Regions from separate parts of the Prochlorococcus sp. MIT 0801 genome, predicted to be linked through region 1. Evidence: predicted binding sites of a transcription regulator. Region 1 holds the regulator's gene; the other holds the start of a gene.
What was found. Region 1 encodes NtcA, which controls nitrogen genes in cyanobacteria. Its sites were predicted from a motif close to GTANCNNNNGNTAC; they were not measured.

Region 1 (3,499 bases):
TACAAACCTAACATTTAATAACTTTATAAAAATGTATAACAAGCCATCAACTACTGCATATCTTCAAATTCATAAGCAATGCTTTAATCAAAAAAAAGTTGAGGGGATTGTCCGTGCAGGAAATTTTGAGTGGAGTTTTATTTGGGCTTTTAATCAGGGACAACTTTTTGTCGAACCGCCACTAGGCAGGGCGCTAATAAAAGATGCATTAGAGCGCTATTTAGTAAAAGCTGATTATAAACTTGAGTCTGGTGGAGATTACATTTTTACAGTTAGGGCCAAGTTTTAATACTGACTTTAGCTGGCCAAATAAATCTATATTTTAAAAAATCTTCCAATAAAATCAACGCGACAATTGCATCAAGATTCGCAGGAGGAAAAAGAATTTCTTTTGGAAGCCAACGAATAAAATAATTTGGAGGCCAAATTTGCCAATATCTAAATCTTGCTCTTAGCGTTGATCCTCTTTCATTCACATAATTTATATTCAAAAAATTATTTCGTTTTAATTTATTCCCTATATACTTACAATTAGTTCCATCACCAATTATTATATTGATAATGTCGTAATCTTCATTCCATCGAGAAACTAAATCAGAAGATTTATTTAATGAAGCTACACCTGCCTCAATAACTTTTCCGGATTGAATATCAGCCAATAATAAACCACATTTTTTCATTCCAGGATCTATGGATATATAAAGACTCATTTAACTCTTGTTTAGTATAGATTTTGCTAGAGATTTTAATTCCAATGATACGGAGACTTTTTCAGCACTTTGACTATCATCAAGAGCCCTTGTAATAATTTGGAAATCTCCCTTTTTTTTACTAACTAGATATTTTCCTAAATTATTAATTTGATTAGCATTAATTTTCAACTCAGAACTTAATGATCCTCGACGCCTAACCTCAGCTAAAGTTGAAGCCATTAAAAGATTAATCTTCTTACTGATAGTTTCAGAATCTGATTTTAATAAAGATATATTTTCTATCGCAATAACTTCACCTTTCTTTGTAATCATTTTATTTAATGTGACTTCAGGAAATGCATAAACATAATTTTCACCTCTAAGTATATTTCCTGCTGATTTAATCCTAACGACCCAACTTCTATTATCAGCTATCTTTTTTTCAAGTTTCTCAATATCATCTTTACGAACTAATAATATTCTTCGATATTCAGATTGATTTGTTTTTACTAAATTAAAAGCATAAAAATTTGCTTGCTGTAATATACTTTCTATAATTTTTTTAATATCATTCGTTTTATTTAATTTAATAGTCTTAGTTACTAGAGTTTGACCACTACTAATTACTACATTCCCACTCCTAAAAGCATACAAATTTTTCTCTAATTTTTTTAATTCTTTTTCACTCTCTATAATCTTTTCTCGAATATCCTCTAACTGAAATAATCCAACCCTTAAATCTCTATCAAATATAACCATAGTTGCAAATGAAATAGCACTAATAATACTTCCAGTAAAAACAGTTATTAATACAGCGGTACTTTTTGGTCTTAATTTAAATATACTTAAACGCGCTTTGCCAACTTTTGTACCTAAGCGATCACCTAGAGTAGAAAGTATTCCACCCAGGATTAATAGTAAAAGAATTTTCAGCCAGACAGTCACAGAGAGAAAGAAGAAGAATTAATCAAACCTCTTAAACCTTAGTATGCAATGGCCTTCAATTAAATCTTTTCGCAAGCGCTATTGGATCAAATATGGTTATTTTCTTCCTATCTATTGCCAATAAGGAGGAACTTTTCAACTCACCAAGTAGTCGTGTAATAGTAACTCTGGTTGAGCCTATGGCCTCAGCAATGGCTTGATGAGAGAGTCTCAAGTCAATTGTGACTCCTTTTTCCCCAGCCACGCCAAAGTCTCTACATAAAACAAGTAAAAAGCTTGCAAGACGAGAAGACATATCTCTATGAGTCAAAGTTTCAATCATTGTTTCAGTTTGAAGTACCCGACTTGATAAACCTTGTAAAAGTAGCAGCCCAACAGAGGCATCTTGCTCGATTGCATTCCTTACTGATGTGGCTGGGGCAGAAACGAGCTCCACACGAGTAAAGGCAATTGCGTGATAAAAACGATCTGATCTATGTCCTGTTAATAAAGATAAAACTCCAAACAGACTATTTTCTCTTAACAAAGCAACAGTAATTTCTTCGCCCGTTTCATAGACTCTGCTCAATCGAACTGCACCACGTCTTATCAAATAAACCCTTTCTGCAGGATCACCAGGAAAAAAAATAGTTTTTGACCTATCAACTGTTTCAGTAGAGAATCCCTCCAAAGATTTAATTACATCTAAGAGAGACTTATTTGGCGGCAATGGAGAAGATGAATTACCAACCATCTGGCTATTTCTTGGTTGGTTGAAACGAGTAAAGCCACGATAGGAGGTGACCATGTTTAATTAACTGTTCTGAGAACATTAATAAGTCGAGAAAAAACGATATGTAGCCATGGCGACTTTTTTGAACCTAAGTCTTTAATACAAGGCTGTTCGTTCAGGAAATTCTATCTTTTTTTCACTCAAAAAATTGCGACTATTTTTTCAAAAGGTATGAAAAACTACTTTCTCCTGTTTTTTTTGAATCGCTTTTGGGGCCTTAATAGTTTTGAGAACCAATTATTCTTACTCCATACACCACAGATAGTGTTCAATTGGTTGATTAGAAATTTTATGCCGCTAGATTAATTTGAAGACATTCTGATCAAAATCAATATGAATGCACGAGCGAGTATTAATGCTCAACAAAGGGGTTCATCTATGTCAACAGAGACGTCTCTAAGGCCTACCCCCATTAAAAAGCCTTTACAACTAGTTGCGACACAAGGCCAAGTTCAAATCCATACTTCTACTTTCAGAGGCAGTTTTTCTGTTGTTCTTAGTGAGGCAATTAGATCTGCAGGATTAGGAAGCCAGGTTTTAATAGCACAATTTTTGAGAGGTGGAGTCAATCAAGGGCCAAGTGGAGCTATCAATCTTTGCGGGCGACTTGAGTGGTTAAGACCAGCAATTGAAACGTGCTTACCAGAAAAAATATTGGAAGAACATTTATCTTTAAAGAGAAAATATGAAGAAAAAGCGATCAAAGAACTTTGGGAATTTTGTAAAGCACGTTTAATTGAAAAAAAAATAGATAAAATCATTCTTGATGAAATTGGAATGGCTATTAGTCTTGGTTTCATTGAAGAAAATGATTTAATTTTCTTGATAAATAATCGACCATCATCCACAGATATTATTCTTACAGGACCATCAATCCCGCCTAAAGTAATTGAAATGGCTGATCAAATCACTGAATTACGCTGCAATTAAATGTTAAAAAACGATCGTTGGATTGCTGAACAGGCTTCATTAGGAATGCTTGAACCTTTTCAAGAAAAGCTAATAAGACATCTTGAGCCGGAATCAGAAAAATCTCCTGTTTTAAGCTTTGGTTGCTCATCATATGGATATGATTTGCGTCTCTCTTCTA
Region 2 (3,499 bases), 750 kb from region 1:
TATATTTGTATAAAAATTTCCAGAATGAAACGGTTAGATAAAACAGGGATGATGCTTATTGTATTCAGTGTGGCATCGACACTTCCTTATCAGTTTCATTATCTTTCTTCTATGAGTTAAATCAAGTTAATCCCTCTCTCTATAAATAGTACTAATTAAAGGCCTTTTGATCAGAGGCGGCTTAGTTCCATATCCAATCCATATAAAACCAACAATTTCCTCTTCAAAGGGATTTATTTCTGCAATTTGATAGGTATTAGGATCAGTAGTGATTTTTCCTGTTGACCACTTGCAACCAACACCATCAGCTACTAGTGAAAGCGACAAATTTTGAATCGCGCAGGCACAAGCCGCATAATCTTCGAGTTTTTGAACTTGATTATCCGTACATATTTGAGTAGCAATAAGCAAATGGGAAGGGTTTAAAATTTTGTCTCTTATCTTTTTTAAATTAGATTCATCTATTGGCTTATCACCAAACTTAAGAGTCAACTGTAGTTGATATAAAAGTTCCCGTTTTTTCATCCCAATGTTGGTAAAGCGCCAAGGGAAAGTGCTTCTATGACAAGGCGCTTGATTAGCTGCAACTATTGACTTTTCAATTACTTCTCTCGGCACACTTTTGTTTGAAAAGATATGAATGGTCCTTCGTTTTTTAATTGCTTGAGCTATTTCCATGATTTTTTCTTGAAGAAATTAACTGAGGTGTACGCCATAACGAGATTTTCATGGCAATCTGACTAGAGAAATGAAAAAACAAAAGAAGTTTAATATACGACTACTAGATCTTAGCTCTAAAAAAACTATGTTTTGTACAAGAATTACTTGTTAAGCAAATTGATCAATAATTATTTAGAAGGTTTTGAAAATATGGAAACCACTTGTCCCATAGGTGTCTTGAACACGCGTTCGATAATTTCTCCATCAATCATAATTAATTTCGTATTCAAGGATCCCACAGGTACATTTACAGAATTATTTTTTAGAATATGCTTTAGCTCTGGGTACTGATCATTAGGTTTAAGAACATCTTTTAAATCAGGGTGCAGCTCTAAGATTGAGTCATCAAAAGCCCTGAACTTTCTCGTTAAGACCATAGTATTAGATAACTGTACGTACGACTTGTAACCTAATAAACTCTTGTCGTAAAGAGTATTTAAACTAAAATCAAACAAAAATTAATGAGACTTTAAATAAAAGCTATAATGGAAATTTCATACTAAAGAAACTTCACCATTAGCTCATAAATAAAACTAGTTGTTAGTTTCTTGTAGCATCAATTACTCGCTTTGCATGATGAGAAATAGACGTTACCTCAGTACTCCTATCATTTAATACTGACTGAGTAAAAACAGTAATGGCAGCAATACTCGGTGTAATAGGTAAAAACATAAACAAAGCCAACAAAGTATTTTTGGGCCTAAATAATAGTTGCATTAGTTTTTATAGCTCGAATAACATTCTCAACAACATTTAAGTAAGTTGCGTGTACGGGTTACCTAGAATAAAAGCTATTAATTTGACCTGTAATAGCATCTAAAAACTTTGGGCCTTTTCCAGAGCATTGAATAAATAGCTTCAAGCGCCTTTTGAGTTTTAGGAAGCTTGCAGCTAGGCCATGACTGTTGAGTAATCATCGTGATTATTTCGGAGTCATTTTTATTTCTACATCGGACACCACCCATAAAACCAGAGTAATAAAACTCAGACAAAAATACATACAACCAAAACTCTTTATCAGATGGATATTCGAAGAAAAATAAACACAAAAAAGAGGGAAGCCATTAAAGCCCCCCTCTTTTTTAATCTCCTTTAGATTACTTTTGGTATGTATTACCTCTGTAAGTTAAGGATGCTTGCAACTGCTTTTTAGCATCTGCTTGCCTTGATTTGTAGACGTTACTTCTGTAACTAAGTTCTACAACATCTTTTGGAGTAACTTCTTTATGCTGAAGATACTCTTTTCCTCTGTAAGTAAGAACAGTCATTGCTCTTTCCCGTAGTGCCCAAGACCCCGTTCCATGTCTCGAGTCTTACTGCAGCTTTGTTTTTAGCTGAACGTGTATTAAAACTAACAGAAATTTTCCTAAAATGATGTTCCTTGTGATACATAAGCAGTGAATTTTGTAGTATTTACCGAAATAGTTGCATTTCTTACTAAAAAGGAGCCTTTAATCAGGAAGATAAGTTAACTATTTTTCCTCCTCTTTTTCATTCTTAAACATAAACCAACCTGCCTCCTTGATTCCTATTTTTATAGAAATTATTCAAGCACCAAGAAAAAAACCCTAAAAAGCAAAAATGATCAGAGTAAATAAGTGCCAAACTCAGATTTAACGTTATTTAAAAAAATGGGTCAAATGATTCCTTACCACTTCAAGAAGGTAGACCATTTAGTAAACAAACAAAAGCCTCGTTATTAAGAGCGCAGTTTCTAAAGACAATATCACTATTAGATTAATCAAAAGAAGAACTGACAAAAGAAGCTTTGGGTCATCTATCTCCAATGATCTATTGATTTAGTTTTTTTTAATAAAACCAATGAAATAAAACTATTAATCCAGTATCTATAGGAACTTAAATAAGAGCTAAAAGAATGTATATGAAGTTATCAGTCTTATGAATAATTTTTTAATTCCCCTTTAAAAGGCCTACCACCCTTACTTAAATAATCCATATATTTATCAGACTCTCTGAGGTAATAATTTCTGCTTTGACCAATATATTGAGCTTCAATTAACAGATCAGTAACTTCAGGCAAAAAGGATTCAGGGATTAACTCGAGAGGGTTGATTGCATTAGGATTCCAATTCAACTCAGTCAAAAATAGAAACCAAATCGACTTGCACCTATTGAAATCAGATAAACAATCTGAATTCATATTATTCATTTATGAATTGGACTGATTGCGCTGCATGGTCGACTTTGTTTCTTGCCTCATCGATTGTTTTAGCCTTTGCTACAGCTACTCCCATTCGACGACCTTCCGTTGAGCTCGGCTTACCAAACATAAATAAATTTGTATCCGATTGACTTAAGGCTTTCTCAAGTCCCGTATAAGCCACGTCAGTAGTTTCATTGGAGGCCAAAATAACTCGGCTAGCAGAAGCATGGTGGCAAACTATCTCTGGAATTGGGATACCTAAAACAGCTCTAACGTGTAATTCAAACTCATTTAAATTTTGGCTAATCAAAGTCACTAAGCCTGTGTCATGTGGTCTTGGTGATAGCTCTGAAAAAATCACCTCTTCACCCTTAATAAAAAATTCAACTCCAAACAAACCTACACCACCAAGATTATCAGTAACACGTTTGGCAATCTTTTGAGCATTATCTAAGACACTTTCAGATAATTCAGCCGGTTGCCAACTACATTGATAATCACCATTTTTTTGCTCGTGTCCTATGGGAGCGCAAAATAATGTTTTTCCGTTAGATTGTCTAATAGTTAATAAAGTAATTTCAAAATCAAAATCAATAAATTCCTCTAATATAATTT

Region 2: EW15_RS10510 (DUF4278 domain-containing protein) is a predicted target of NtcA. The motif match lies at 2,097-2,110, and genes of this name have one in related genera.

Annotation. Positions count from the first base shown of each region.
Region 1 is NZ_CP007754.1:297,192-300,690, reverse strand. Features, by position in the region: gene pth (aminoacyl-tRNA hydrolase) at 1-18, shown strand, start outside; gene EW15_RS01545 (DUF3146 family protein) at 32-289, shown strand; gene EW15_RS01540 (hypothetical protein) at 273-710, opposite strand; gene EW15_RS01535 (DUF3084 domain-containing protein) at 711-1,637, opposite strand; gene ntcA (global nitrogen regulator NtcA) at 1,693-2,370, opposite strand; gene EW15_RS01525 (cob(I)yrinic acid a,c-diamide adenosyltransferase) at 2,788-3,339, shown strand; gene dcd (dCTP deaminase) at 3,340-3,499, shown strand, end outside.
Region 2 is NZ_CP007754.1:1,043,398-1,046,896, forward strand. Features, by position in the region: gene EW15_RS05595 (nitroreductase) at 127-678, opposite strand; gene EW15_RS10820 (hypothetical protein) at 1,261-1,437, opposite strand; gene EW15_RS10505 (hypothetical protein) at 1,515-1,712, opposite strand; gene EW15_RS10510 (DUF4278 domain-containing protein) at 1,818-1,988, opposite strand; gene EW15_RS05605 (hypothetical protein) at 2,618-2,824, opposite strand; gene purT (formate-dependent phosphoribosylglycinamide formyltransferase) at 2,883-3,499, opposite strand, start outside.